2 regions of the Edaphobacter dinghuensis genome follow, and region 1 is predicted to be linked to the other one. Evidence: predicted binding sites of a transcription regulator. Region 1 holds the regulator's gene; the other holds the start of a gene.
The links. Region 1 encodes LexA, which represses DNA repair genes until DNA is damaged. Its sites were predicted from a motif close to CANTTCGCTTTTTATTCGC; they were not measured.

Region 1 (7,529 bases):
CTCGGCGTTGGCGGTCATGTTGGCTTTGAGTTCGCCGCCGGGGTTGTCGATGGAGACGCGGACCTCGAAGGTGGTGACGTTATCTTTTTCGACGCCGAGGGGAGCGATCTTGGTGACCTTGCCGTAGAAGGTCTTGTCCTTGAAGGATTCGACCTTGATGCGGGCGGGCTGGCCGAGGTAGACCTTGCCGATGTCGGACTCGTCGACCTTGCCCTGGACGTAGACCTGGGTGGTGTCGCCGATGGTCATGACGAGCGTGGCGGTGGAGCCGAGGACGAGGATGGAGCTGACGGCGTCGCCGACTTCGACGTCGCGGGAGAGGACGGTGCCGTCCATGGGCGAGGTGATGGTGGTGTAGCTGAACTGCTCTTCAAGCTGGCGGAGAGAGGCCTGGGCCTCGGAGACCTGCGACTGCGCCTGCTTGAGTTTGGCGTTGTCGACGGTGATCTGGGCGACGGCTTTGTCGCGGGTGTTGGCGGCGAAGAGATATTTCTGCTCGGCGTCGTCGAGGGCCTGCTTGGAGACGACGCCATCTTTGGACATCTGGAGGGCGCGCTCGTAGGTGTGCTTGTACATGGGCAGGTCGGGCGCCTCGGCGTTGACCTTGTCGTATTCGATGGAGGCAGAGGCGGCGCGTGCGTTCGATTCCGCGGCGGCAAGCTGGGCCTTTTGTGCGGCCACCTGCGCGAGGATCTCGATCTGGTCGAGCTGGGCGAGGAGCTGGCCCTGATGAACGTGGGCGTTGATGTCGACGAAGAGCTTGGTGACGATGCCGCTGGCCTTGGATTTGACCTCGACCTTGGTGATGGGCTGGACCTTACCGGTGGCGACGACGGAGCGGGCGATGTCTCCCCGCTCGACCTTGGCAAGCTGCGAAGGATCGATCTTGGTGCTGCTGCCGGTGGCAGCGATGGTGATGCCGGCAATGACTGCGATGAGCAGAACAGCGATGCCGCCCCAGATCCAGAGTTTGCGTTTATTCTTGCGCGCTGTTGCCACGTGGTCGCTCCGATGCCGGTTGAGATGAACGATTGAGCCGTCTCGGAGCAGTTTACGCAGAATATTGCTGGTTGGTTCCGTTATGGGTGTAAATATCGCTGATGAATTTTTGGAAGGCCAGGCTCAGGCATATTTGCGTAGAACGCCAAGGACTTTGCCCTGGATGCTGACGTTGGCGGCGGGGGCGTAGATGGGGGCCATCTCGGCGTTGGAGGGCTGGAGGCGGATCATGCTGCCCTCGCGATAGAAGCGCTTGAGGGTAGCGTCGGAGCCGTCGACCAGGGCGACGATGATCTCGCCTTCGCGAGCGGTGCGGGTGCGCTCGACCAGGACGTAGTCGCCGGAGACGATGTGCTCGTCGCGCATGGAGTCGCCGCGAACCTCGAGGGCGAAGACCTCGCGGTTGCCGATGATGTCGTTCAACGAGATACTTTCGGCGGTTTCGATGGCTTCTACGGGCTGGCCGGCGGCGATGCGGCCGAGCAGGGGAAGACGCTCGGAGCCCTTCTTCGCCGATCGGGCCGGAAGGACATCGATGGAACGGCTGCGGTTATGGGCGCGCTGGAGCAGCCCTTTGTTCTGCAGGTTGGTGACGTGCTTATGCACGGTGGCAAGAGAACTGAGGCCGAGACCACTGGCGATCTCCTCGTAGGACGGAGAGTAACCATTCTTTTGCGTGAAGCCGGAGAGAAAGTCGAGGACCTCTTTTTGCCGCCGCGTGATAGCCATGCGGAGATTGTAGCGAATAAAAGGCGAATTGCAATAGCTAACTTTACTTTATTGATTCTTAATTTTTCCAGGTACCGATAGTGGGGCATAATTCCCATTTTGAAATGGGGGTATGCAAAAAGATTCACATTCATCTTGTCTCCTCGCCCGGGATCAACCAAGGTGGTTACACGCCGTTGGAATTTGTGACCACAACGGAGATGGAGACAAAAAATGCAGGTATTGATTGTTGAAGATGACGCCGCCTTGGGATCGTTTCTGCAGAAGGGTATGAAGTTGGAGGGCCATGAGGTGCAGTGGGTCGGGGATGGAGAGGCGGCTCTCGCCTATGCCGAAGAGCATCGGCCCGATCTGATGGTGTTGGATCTCAGTCTGCCTCGAAAAGATGGGACGGAGGTCCTGGCAGAGATGCAGGGCCGTTTCGACGAGATGGCCGTGTTGGTATTGACGGGACGGAGCCAGGTGGAAGAGCGGGTGAAGTGCCTGAACCTGGGAGCGGACGACTGCCTGTTGAAGCCGTTCAGCTTTCATGAGCTGACGGCACGATGCCGGGCGCTGTTGCGGCGGCGCGAGCAGTTTGCCGATCCGGTGCTGCGTCATGGCGACGTCGAGCTGAACCGCATGGACCGCAGGGTCTCGCGTAGCGGCGTGGCCGTGGAGCTGACGGTGAAGGAGTTCAACCTGCTGGAGTTTCTGATGCTGCGGCGAGGGCGGTGTTGCAGCCGTACCGAGCTGCTGCAGGAGGTCTGGCACATGTCGCCGGATGTGGGCACGAATGTCGTGGACGTGTACATCAACTACCTGAGAAAGAAGTTGACGGTAAGCGATGAGGACGTTGACGCGAGCTATCCCGTGATTGAGACGGTGCGCGGCGAGGGCTACCAGATGGGCAGCATCAGGAAGATGCCGCAACGGGTCTGCGATATTCCGCGACGTGCGATGTTTGCCAGTGCGTAGTGGGACGCAACCATCGGACGCGGAGCTTGTCGCAAGAATGGACGATGCGCTGCACGGGCTGTGTCAGCCGCTGACGGTGCTGCAATGCAGGCTGGCGATGGGCGAGCTGATCGGCGGACAGGACGCGATGCGGACGGCGATCGCCGAAGCTCTAGTGGAGTGTACGCGGGTGAATCTGGCGGTGAGCCTGATGCGTGAGATGTTGCAGCACGAGCTACAGAAAGATCGAGACGGGCAGGAGAGGACGAGGTGAATCGGATGGGCGCAGGGCAGGAGACGCTGGCGGGGATGGACATTGTGGAAGTGGCGGCGCGCACGGTCGTGCTGGCAAGCGCGGATGCGGGACTGCGGCAGAGGCTGCGGCGGTCGTTGACGGGGCTGCGCTGGCAGGTGCGCGAGGCGACGGGCGGCGCGGAGGCGATGGCGCAGTTGGAGGCCTCGCGTCCGGAGGCGCTGCTGGTGGATAGCTGGCTGCCTGACCTTGAGGTGGGCGAGTTCGCCGGGCAGGTGCGAACGATGTATCCATCGATGGAGATGCTGCGGGTGGATGGCGGCGTGGATGGAGGGGCGCGCAGCCCGAGAAGGAATGAGCTGCTCCATGCGCTGCGCGAGGCACAGGAGGCTCCGCTGAACGACACGGCGGCGTGGAAGGCGGCACCGATCACATTGCCTCGCAATACGGGCAGAGCACCCTCGGTGGTGAAGAGCTTCGATCAGGAGGCGGCGCGGCGAGCGTTGTCGGTTCTGCTGGGGCGCGAGGAGAGCACGCACGCGGAGAGCGCGGCGAGCCATGCTTTGCCGGATGAGGTGATGCTGCCCGAGCTGGTCGGTGCGAGCGCGCCGATGCGGGAGCTGGCGCGGCTGATTCGGCTGGTGGCTCCGCGCTCGACGACGGTGTTGATCGAGGGAGAGACGGGATCGGGCAAGGAGGTTGTGGCGCAGGCGCTGCATCGGCTGAGCGAGCGGGCGTCGAAGCCGTTTACGGTGTTGAACTGCGCGGCGATTCCGGAGGCGCTGCTCGAGGCGGAGCTGTTTGGCCACGCTCGCGGAGCATTTACCGGAGCAGTGCAGTCGCGGACGGGAAGAATCGAAGCGGCTCATGGCGGCACGTTATTTCTCGATGAGATTGGGGAGATGCCGCTGGCGTTGCAGGCGAAGATGCTGCGCTTTCTGGAGTGCGGCGAGCTGCAGCGGGTGGGCGACAACGATGTGGTCCGCGTGGACGTGCGCGTGATTGCGGCGACGCATCAGCCGTTGCAGCAGCGGTCGGAGGAGCGGACGTTTCGGCTGGACCTCTATCATCGGCTTGCCGTGTTTCCGATTGAAGTGCCTGCGCTGCGCGAGAGGATGGAAGACCTGGATCTGCTGGCTGAACATTTTCTGGAAAAGATGGGGCAGAAGCTGCCGCGCAAGCGATTGAGCGCGGAGGCCAGTGCGAAGTTGCACCTGCATCATTGGCCGGGAAATGTTCGCGAGCTGATGCATGTGCTGGAGCGTGGAGCGATCTTATCGGGCGACCGGATGGAGATTGGCGCCGAAGAGATTCGCTATCGGCGGACGGCGCGTGAGCAGGACTGAAGGAAGACGCCGATCTGCCGATAGATAAGAGCGCTCTCATCCGAGGGCGCTTTTGTTTGGAAGCAGGAGTGCATAGGTAATCGTGTGGAGGTGACGAGCATGGACGTAATGACGCCGCTGGGCGATGCGCTGAACCGATATCTGGACCTGACGAGCGAGCAGATGAAGTTGACTGCGAGCAACATGGCCAACGTCGATACGCCGGGCTATAAGACTGAGGGCTTCAACTTCGAACAACAGTTTATGCAGGAGATGAATGGCAGTGCGAATGCGGACTTTGGTGCCGGTGCGGAGATCGAGCAGGTCGATGGCCTGGTTGCGCGGCCTGACGGGAACAATGTCTCGATGGACCGCGAAGGCATGCAGATGGCGAAGTCGCAGTTGCAGTTTCGTATGGGAGTGGAGCTGTTGAAGCAGCAGTTTACCAACGTGATGGACGCGATTCACGCGGAGGCGAAGTAAGCGATGAACCTGTTTGGCGTGATGGATGTAAGTTCGTCGGCGTTGAAGGCCGAGCGGGTGCGGGCCGAGGTGGTCGCCTCGAATATGGCGAACGCGGAGACGACGCGGACGCCGGAGGGCGGCCCTTATCAGCGGCATCACGTTGTGTTTGAAGCCGAGGGGAGCGGGAGTTTTCAAAGCTCGCTGATGAGCCAGATGAACTCGACGAATGAGGACATGAGCGATGGGCTGGGTGGTTTCGACACCGGGTTCGGCAGCAGGTTGACGAGCGATCTTTCGAGCGATGTGACGGCTTCGAATGGAGCGCCGGGAGGAGTCGCGGTGACGGGCGTGATTGCAGATCAGAGCGCTCCGCTGCGTCGATACGATCCGCAGCATCCCGATGCGGGGCCGGATGGGTTTGTGGCCTATCCGGACATCAATCCTGTGACGGAGATGACGGACCTGATGGGAGCGACGCGGTCGTATGGAATGAATGCCTCCGCGGTTCAGGCGGAGAAGAACATGGTTGGATCGTCCCTGGACATCTTGAAGTAGCGAAGACGAGAGAGGCTTAGAGCAATGATTGACGCTGGAACAATGGCAAGCGTGATGAGCAGCGCACAGGCTGCCGCGGGATCGAACGGCTTTCTGGATGCGGCGACGAATACCGGGTTCAACAGTGCTGCCGTTCCTTTTGCGGGGATGTTTCAGTCGATGGTGCAACAGGCCAGCGCGCTCGACAAGAAGGCGAACGAGGCGGTGACGGGATTGCTGACCGGACAGGGTGTAGAGATCCACGACGCGATGATTGCGACGCAGAAGGCCGACATGGCCTTTGAGCTGACCTTGCAGGTGCGGAACAAGGCGGTAGCGGCGTACCAGCAGATGATGGGCATGCAGTTCTAAACGAAATGGAAGCAGTGCTGAGGCGAGATGGCTGAGATCGAGCGGGCAGGGCTGGAGAAGACCGGGCAGCGCGCTGCCGAGGCTTCCGGCGATGGGGTGGTGAACAGGGCGGCGGCAGTAGCGTCGGCCATGCAGCAGCGGCTGATGGCGATGCCGGTGGGCAAGCGGACGTGGCTGATTGCGTCGGCTGCATTTCTGGCTGCGGCCTGTATCGGAATCATGTGGTATGCGCAGCGTCCGGATTGGCGCGTGCTGTTCAACGGGCTCGACGGCAAGGACACGCAGCAGGTGTCGCAGGAGCTTGCGGCCGCGGGAATCTCTTTTCAGATGACGCCGGACGGCACGGGCATCGAGGTGCCTGCGGACGTGTTGGACAAGGCGCGGATGGAGGTTGCGGCGAAGGGGATGCCGCAGTCGGGGCGGCTGGGGTTTGAGCTCTTCGACAAGCCGAACTGGGTGGGGAGCGAGTTCGATGAGCGTGTGAACTATCAGCGTGCGCTTGAAGGCGAGCTGGAGCACACGATCGAGACGCTCGATGTGGTACGGTCGGCCCGCGTGCATCTGGTGCTGCCCCAGCAGAGCTTGTTTGCGTCGGAGGACAAGGCGGCGAAGGCCTCGGTGGTTTTGAAGCTGCGGCGGCCGACGGTCGATCCGGAGCAGGCGGATGCGATTCGCAGCCTGGTGGCTGGAGCAGTGGAGAACCTTAGTCCCGATCAGGTGACGCTGGTGGATGCAGATGGAAGAGCGAATCTGAAACCGAAGTCGGGCGATGCCAGCAAGGACGAGGCCGAGCAGGAGATGGAGGCAAAGCTGGTTGCGATGCTGGAGCCGCTTGCCGGTCGCGACAACGTTCGCGCAACGGTGAATGTGAGCTACGACGAGGGCAGCGAGGAGCGGACGGACGAGGTCTACGATCCAACGCAGACGGCAACGTTGAGTATGCAGAAGAAGGAAGAGGTCTCGGCGCTGCCGACGGAGAAGGCGTCGGGGGTTCCGGGGACGGCGAGCAACTCTCCGGCCGGCGCTCCTGCGGGCTCTGTGGCGGGGTCGCAGGCTGCGGCTGCTCCGGGAACACCGCCGCTGTTGCAGAAGCAGGCGCTGCCGGTGTATCCGCAGCAGGGCAATGGGCGCGATCAGAGCATACAGGAAGAGAACGGGACCTATGGCGTGACGAAACATCTGCTGCACTCGGAAGAAGGGCCGGGGCGGATACGAAGAGTGACGGCGGCTGTGCTGGTGAACGACAGGTCGATGGTAGAGGGCACAGGAAAGTCGGAGCGCACGGTTTGGAAGCCGCGCAGCGCGGACGAGATGCGTCGGCTGGAGCAGTTGGCACAGGCGGCGGTTGGATACGATGCCCGACGAGGCGACCAGGTGGTGATGGAGAACATCAGCTTCAGCAGCAACTCGCCGGAGATGAAGCCGCCGATGATCGACAGCGTGATGGAGGGAGCGCGTACGCTTGCAGCCTCGCAGCCGGGGATGATGCGGTCTGTGGTGATAGGCATCTGCGGTGTGCTGCTGGTGCTGTTTGTGCTGCGCCCGGTAGGAAGACAGGTCGCGGCTACGCTGCGTGAGCCTTTGCTGCTCACGGCAGGGGCGAATACTCCGACGGCCTTAGACGGCCAGCAGGAGCGAATGCTGCCGGGCGAGCCGGAGTGGGGGCCGGAGGAGCCGGTGCCGCTTCCACTGCCCGTCAAGAGTAAGGCACAGCGGCAGCAACAGGGGATCTTTGAGCACGTCTCCGAACACATTCGCCGTGAGCCGGCGCAGAGTACGCGGCTGCTCGAGGCATGGATCGGATCGACGGAGGATGGTGAGTGATGGGCGCAGCGATACAGGTGCGTGAGGCAGAGAGCGTGCGGCATAATCCGCTGTTGTTGCCGGCTGAGGCAGGGTTTGCACCGGCAGAGATT
Region 2 (7,529 bases), on a different contig from region 1:
AGCCTGGAGCTTTTTGACGTGAACTGCTCAAAGCATTCTAAACATGGCCTAAAACGCGGTCCCGGTTAGATCGCCGTGTAAGTGCAGATCATTCAGAGGCCTATCATGCCAAGCTTGGTTCATCATGTCAACCTTCTAATTTCTCTTCTTATTGATTACGAAAGTAACTCAATTATTCGCCGCATTGTCTAGTCATTGAGACGCTGCTCGACGAAACAGACGCTATTGACAATATGGCGTTCTTGTCTCACTATTACGTCATACGTAGTACGTGAGGCGTAGCAAGCATGACGAAGACAGAACATTTTTCCGATCCACCTTTGCTCGTCCTCGCCAGTCTGGCAGATGGGCCGAAGCATGGATACGCCATGATCGACGAGATCGAGCAATTGAGCGGCGCGCGCCTTGGCCCCGGTACGCTCTATGGCGCAATTACCCGACTGGAGCAGCAGGGGCTCATCGAGCCGCTCGTCGTTGAAGAGCGTCGCCAGCCTTATCGGTTAACGGCAGCCGGTCGGCGCGCGCTTCGCGCCAGGTTGTTGGCGATGCGTCAGGTAGCGCTCGCGGGCCTGCGCAAACTGGAGGCCAAATGACCTCGAGCACTGCAGCACGCCTGGTTCGCTTCTATCCGCGGCGGTGGCGAACGCGTTATGGGCAAGAGTTTGCCGCTTTACTTGAACAGCATCCAATTTCTTTCAAGATCGTTACGAATGTTCTTTGGTCAGCAGGGGAGGCGCACATGCAAGCTGCAATGTCGCAAGAACGCAATCAAGGCAATGTGGTTGGATCAGTCTGGTCTGCATGGATGATAGCGGTTATCGCCGGTCTCATCCTCTACGGAATGGTTGACGACTCTCCACTTCTGGCTGCCATGGGCCAGAGTTCGATACTCGCAGCCAGTTGGAAGATGATTCAGGCCGGCTGCGTACTCGCAGTTTCCGCTCTAGTGGTTGCTGGTTTACCGCTCGCGTGGTCCATAGGCTTGAATGCAATCCGCAAACGGCGACGCAGTATCTATCTGCAGTTGGCGGTTCCTCTGATCTCGATCACGGTGTTCATCGCCTGGATAGCCGCAGTGCTCGCCTTTACGAATGGGCATTGGGCGGCATCGCCATGGGCTGTAGCTTTCTCCCGTCCAGACTGGCCCTCATACTCTGTTCGTTGGATCACCGGGGCGATAAGCGCAGCCCTGCTGATACTCTGTTGTTCCGCAAGTGCAGCCAGTATTTCGCAGCTCATTCGCGGTGACCAATTTCCCGAGCTGCATCTCGCACTTCCCGGCATCGATGTGAAGCTGCATCCGCTATCGTTTGCCGCAGCGCTATCGCCATTGGCGGCAGCGGGAATCTTCGTGATGTTGATGGGCGTTGTTGTCTGGGGCTATAGCGCAATCCATCTGTCGGCCCTGGCCTTTCACAACTCCAGAGGCCCACTCGGCCTGTCTGGAGTGGCTTCCTGGATTCTCAGCACAATCATTCTTGGTCTTGCTGCGGCCATCTCCGCACCGGCAGCATGGCGCAGTTGGGCACATACAACGGACCATTAGCGCGCCATTTTATTCGTGACCAAGCCTCGCAATGGATTGATGGCAACTGCCGAATAGCCCATCGAGTCAAGCGCAATAGCCTTGGCGAAGGTAAGGCGAATATGACACAATGACTGCGAGGCAAGGCGCAGAATGCGGAGACGCGAAAGGGAAGCGGCACTCGAGCGTTGGTTCGGTGTTGACGAGAGATTATCTCGTGCCACAGAGATACCTCTGCCGCAAGCGCTTGCGGAGGCATTTTTAAAACACTCCCGATCATGCGGGTCATGCAATGCCTGATCGCGATCCTGCGTATGAGCCGGATATCGCTGCATTGGGCAAGCGCAAGATCGTCCACGTCGACATGGATGCGTTCTATGCCTCGGTGGAACAGCGGGACGATCCATCTCTTCGTGGCCGACCTGTAGTCGTCGCCTGGAAAGGGAAGCGTTCGGTAGTTTGTGCAGCCTCGTATGAGGCCCGCCGCTTCGGCGTGCGCTCGGCCATGCCTGCTGTAAGCGCCGAACGCCTATGTCCGCAGGCGATCTTCGTGCCTCCCGATTTCGTGCGCTATAAGGCGGTGTCGCAGGCGGTGCGCGCGATCTTCGAGCGGCACACCGATCTCATTGAGCCGTTATCGCTCGACGAGGCATACCTCGATGTCACGGAGAATAAGACAGGTCTGCCAACCGCAACGCTCGTTGCCAAAACCATTCGGCAACAGATCTATGAAGAGCTGAACCTTACTGCTTCAGCGGGAGTGGCCCCCAATAAATTTCTAGCCAAGATTGCCTCCGACTGGCGAAAGCCGAATGGCCTCTTTGTCATTCAGCCCCACGAAGTTCAGCAGTTTCTTCTAACCCTTCCCGTCGGCCGCATTCCCGGCGTGGGCAAGGTGACAGAGGCTCGCATGGCAGAGACAGGCATCAAGCTTGTGGGCGATATCTATGCGATGGGGCTCGCCGCTCTGGCATATCACTTTGGGAGCTACGGCCAGCGGCTCTACGAACTGGCACGCGGCATCGACCATAATCCCGTGGTATCCAATCGCGTGAGCAAGCAGATCTCAGCCGAAGATACCTTTCCCGACGACATCCCGCTAACGGAGTGCGAGATACACATCCGCCGTCTGGCGGAAAAAATCTGGCTTGCCTCAAAAAGCAATGCCCGGCAGGGTCGAACGGTTGTGCTCAAGCTGAAGACGAAGGAGTTCAGCTCGTTGACGCGAAGCATGACGCCGAACGAACCGATCGCTACCTGCGAGGCTTTGACCGGCATCGCCCTTAGCCTTTGCGAGCGAATCGATCTTCCCCCGCAACAACTCTATCGCCTTGTCGGCGTAGGGCTCAGCAACTTCAAAGGCTGAGATGGCCCCCAGAAAGGGAAGAGGCAACTACAGAGGCTCAACAGTGACCTTTCCCAAAGATCCAGCCTCTATAAGACGAAAAGCGCCATCGAGATCTTCCATCGCAAAGGTTCTTTCACTCAACAACGGCTTGAGCTTTCCTTCGTCGGCAAGCTTGGCGGCCATGCTCAGTATCTCTCCGTGATGTGCCCTGAAATCGCCCGTAAGCAAAGGCAATAGAGTGAACACACCAGAGTAGGTCGCACCTCGAAATGAGAGCGGCGCCAGCGAGTGAGATCCCCATCCCAGGCAACTGAGTGCATGTCCCGTATATCGCTTGACCGCGGCGAGTGAGGCATCCAGTGTTGCTCCTCCAACCGTGTCGTACACGATGTCGAATCCCTTTCCCTTCGTTGACGTAGCAACATACTCTTCGACCGAAGAAGAGCGATAGTCGATGGGGACAGCGCCGAAGTCTTCCGCGATCTTTCTCTTATCGTTCGAGACCGTAGTAAAGACCTTGGCTCCATAGGCCACAGCAATCTGAACTGCGACATGGCCGACGCCTCCAGCACCGGCGTGAATGAGTATCGTCTGATTCTCGTGCACCTTTGCATGGTCTACGAGCCCCTCCCATGCGGTAATGGTGCTCAAAGGAAGTGCTGCTGCCTGACGCATCGAGAGGGCCTTCGGCTTATGAGCGAGCAGATCGGCGTCGACGATAATCTTCTGAGCAAGAGTGCCCTGCAGACCTCCAACGCCACCGACCAGGCCATACACCTCATCTCCCGGCTTAAAGGTCGTCACTGCGGATCCCGTGTCTTCAACTATCCCCGCCATATCCAATCCGAGCACGGCGGGCAGCGGTTGCCGAGCATGTTCAGCCTTGCCTGCACGGATCTTTGTATCGAGCGGGTTCAGCCCTGCGGCAGCGATTCTCACTAGAACCTGAGTTGCCTCGAGAGGCTGGTGATCTAACTGAATGGTGTGAAACTCACCGCCGGCTTCTTCAACTGACCATGCCTTATAGCTCATCCCTTGCTCCTCTTGACGGCCGAAAAGAGAACGTTCAGCCCCTCGGACATAGTGGGATGCGAGATAACAGCATCCCGCAGAACGGTGTAGTTCGCATTGGCCTGAATGGCCATTTGCACCACGGTCATCACCTCGCCTGCTTCTGCTCCAATCATGGCGAAGCCCAGGATGCGACCATCGGCAGGGGATAGTAAGGCCTTCATAAAGCCGCTGGTCTCGCCGATCGTTCTGGTGCGAAGGACCGAGGCCATTGGCACTCGCGCCACCTCAACGGGAATCCCCTTATTCTTTGCTTCATTCTCCGAGAGGCCAACGCGTGCGACCTGCGGATCGGTAAACAGACACGAGGGCATCAGGCGGTCCCGCGTGGATCGATTGCCACCGGCAAGATTGTCGCGAATGATGCGAAAGTCGTCGAGAGAAGCGTGCGTGAACTGCGGGCTACCGGCACACTCACCGATCGCCCATACATTCGCCGCTGTTGTTTCAAGACGATCGTTGACCTGTATCCAACCCTTTGGAGTGAGCTTGACTCCGGCGAGTTCAAGGCCGATCCCCGAGGTGTTCGGAACGCGACCGGCGGCAGCCAGAATGTGACTTCCATTGATCTCTTTCTCACCCTGTGGCGTCTTCACTGCAAGGCTCACCTGTTTGCCCGAGTGTCCTTTGACCTGAGTAATCTCGACCGATGTAAGAATGTCGATGCCCTCAGAGATGAGGATTCTCTGCAACTCTTCTGCAATATCTGCGTCCTGGTCGGGAATGAGCTGGGCAGCGCGTTGCAGGATGGTGACCTTGCTGCCGAAGCGGCGATAAGCCTGCGCAAATTCCAGACCGACGTAGCCGCCGCCAATGACAATAAGGTGTTCCGGCAGACGATCGAGTTCAAGGATCTCGATGTGCGTCATCGGCGAGGACTCCTGCAGGCCCGGAACAGGAGGAATCGCTGCGTGCGTGCCGAGGTTAAGGAAGATGCGTTCCGCAGCGATCGTCCTTTGACCTCCATCGTTGAGTCGTACCGCAATCGTCTTCGGCTCTACAAAGGTGGCCTCACCCATAACCAGTTCAGCGCCGGTAGACTTGTACTTGTTCACATGGATCGCAACCAGTGCCTCCACCATCTCCCGCTTTCGCCGTCGCACGCCCTCCATATCAATCGAGACCGGGCCGGTTATCGTGCCGAAATTCCGCGCATGGTGTGCGAGATCGGCGACCTTGGCGCTCCATATCTCGTTCTTCGCAGGAAGACAATTGATGTTGGGGCAAGAACCGCCGATCCATCTTCGCTCGAGAACCATCGTCGGCTCGCCGGACTGGGCCAGATGCCACGCAAGATACTTTCCACCCTCACCGCTTCCAATAATCACGTTCCGGCAAAACTCAGAGCTCATACATCCCTTTCCAGGATCGATTACGCCAATATATTGAATTGATTACAGAAGATGATTTCGATTCATCTTATAGGGAAGTAGTTACACACATCTTAGAAATATACGGCTCGTACCGACACCGTGCCGTATGCATCGTTAATTCCGTAGATATGCGAAAGAAAACCGACCCAAAATCTTAGGCTTTGATAAATCGAAGCGACAAAGAGTTCATGCAGTAGCGAAGTCCTGTCGGCTTTGGGCCATCGTCGAATACATGCCCTAAATGCGAATCGCACAACCGGCACGAGACCGCCGTGCGAGCCATGCCGAGCGAAAGGTCCGTGCTCTCGCGAACATTTTCCTTTGCAATCGGCTGCCAGAAGCTCGGCCATCCTGTCCCCGACTCAAACTTGGTATCGGAGCTGAAGAGCGCGGTGTTGCAGCAGATGCAGCGGTAGAGTCCCTTGTCGTGATTGTTCCAATACTGTCCGCTGAACGCTCGCTCCGTGCCGGCGCGGCGTGTCACCTCAAACGAATCAGGAGATAACAGTTGCTTCCATTCCGCATCGGTCTTGACGACCATCGGCTCGGTGACAACATCCTCTCGCTGCCCCGAATCGGAGAACTGCACAATCTTGACCTCTTTCGGCGTTGCGCTTTTGGCCTCGACCCTTGCAGTGTTATCTCGAAAGCTGAATGCGGCGACCGCGGCAGCAGCGCTACCGGCAAGAACAAAAGCACGACGCGTCAAAATGCCCGGCTCATCCATTCGCTTGTTTGTCATGGGTGCCTCCTGTTCGCTCTGCATCATCCAAAGGTGAAAGAAAATGCCTGCACCCCTGGATCTTCAAACTCAATGGTGAAGACATGATCGGCGACGGCTCCTCTTTGCCTCACCAGCTGATACAAGCGATGCTCTTTGACAACGCCGTTGCCCTGTGCGTCCGTATCGACACCATGATTCTCTCCGGGCGCATGACCGTCAATGGTCACCCGGAAGCGAACCGGCTTGCCGTCGGCCGTCGGGCCGAGCACAAGATGCAGATCGCGCGCATGAAAATGAAAGACGATCTTTCCGCCAGCCGATTTAAGCACGGCAATCTGCTTTTGATCCACCCACTGACCGGCAAGCCCCCACTCATTCAATCCAGGGTTGGCGGGCGCTGTGTAGGACTTTTCGGCATCCTGCTTGATGCCGCCCGGTGACGCGAAGTGGTCGGCACGAGCGTAGCCGATGTATGTCTCCGGCGATCGCACGTCATTCATGTCCGCAGCAGCTTCCACTCCTTGCGCATGGACGCTGACATCTCCGCCAGCCATCGGTTTTCCGGATCGCTCCTGCAAGAGCTGTTGAATCCAATGTTCTGACTGATCATAGTTTCCTTCGCCGAAGTGCTCGAAGCGTACCTTTCCTTTAGCGTCGATGAAGTAGTGAGCAGGCCAGTACTCGTTGTGGAACGCGTTCCAGATCTTGTAGTTGCTATCGAGCGCCACGGGATACGTGATGCCAAGCTTCTGAACAGCCTTCTGCACATTCGGCAACTGTTTCTCAAAGTCGAACTCCGGCGTATGCACGCCGATCACAACAAGGCCGCTATCTTTGTACTTGTTCGCCCACGCCTGTATGTATGGCAGAGAGCGCAGGCAGTTGATGCAGGAATAGGTCCAGAAGTCGACGAGGACAACCTTTCCTTTAAGCTCCTTCGCGGTCAGCGGCTTGGAGTTGATCCAGGCGGTCGCACCAGTCAAACCATAGAGCGGCGAGCTTCCGACGATGCTTGGCGGCTCCTGGGCTTCTGCTCTTGTCTGACCGGCAATCATGGTCCAGCAGGCGATAGCAATAAGTGCCAGCACATGCAACATCGGTCTACGCCATTTGAAAGCTGTATTCATCGTGGCTTCGATCCCCCTGGGGTCGAGTAACAACTAATCCTTAGACGCTCACAGGCTCGGCGAGTTACAGAGTTTTCGCAGCGCCCGTTTCTACGGATCAATCTGCTCTTAGATCAAATCCAAATCATCGGCGCCGGCGTATTTAAGCTTCACTTGCAATGGGCAGCTTGACCCGAAAATCAGTCAGTCCGGGCTGTGATTCGAATTCGATCGCACCGTCGTTATGAAGAACCAGGCGTCTCACGATATCAAGCCCAAGGCCGTTTCCTTGCCCCATCGGTTTGGTTGAAAAGAACGGATCGAAGATCCGATCACGAATACCCTCCGCAATGCCGGGGCCGTCATCGCGGATTTGCACCAC

Region 2: the regulator LexA is predicted to act here: its motif matches at 1,631-1,649, upstream of dinB (DNA polymerase IV).

Annotation. Positions count from the first base shown of each region.
Region 1 is NZ_BMGT01000003.1:282,378-289,906, forward strand. Features, by position in the region: gene IEW09_RS13085 (efflux RND transporter periplasmic adaptor subunit) at 1-999, opposite strand, end outside; gene lexA (transcriptional repressor LexA) at 1,123-1,728, opposite strand; gene IEW09_RS13095 (response regulator transcription factor) at 1,942-2,685, shown strand; gene IEW09_RS13100 (hypothetical protein) at 2,723-2,938, shown strand; gene IEW09_RS13105 (sigma-54-dependent transcriptional regulator) at 2,944-4,263, shown strand; gene flgB (flagellar basal body rod protein FlgB) at 4,363-4,725, shown strand; gene flgC (flagellar basal body rod protein FlgC) at 4,729-5,262, shown strand; gene fliE (flagellar hook-basal body complex protein FliE) at 5,287-5,613, shown strand; gene fliF (flagellar basal-body MS-ring/collar protein FliF) at 5,641-7,437, shown strand; gene fliG (flagellar motor switch protein FliG) at 7,437-7,529, shown strand, end outside.
Region 2 is NZ_BMGT01000002.1:48,433-55,961, forward strand. Features, by position in the region: gene IEW09_RS05885 (PadR family transcriptional regulator) at 288-593, shown strand; gene IEW09_RS05890 (hypothetical protein) at 590-1,546, shown strand; gene dinB (DNA polymerase IV) at 1,818-2,891, shown strand; gene IEW09_RS05900 (zinc-dependent alcohol dehydrogenase family protein) at 2,919-3,905, opposite strand; gene IEW09_RS05905 (FAD-dependent oxidoreductase) at 3,902-5,296, opposite strand; gene msrB (peptide-methionine (R)-S-oxide reductase MsrB) at 5,472-6,059, opposite strand; gene IEW09_RS05915 (thioredoxin family protein) at 6,083-7,168, opposite strand; gene IEW09_RS05920 (sensor histidine kinase) at 7,311-7,529, opposite strand, start outside.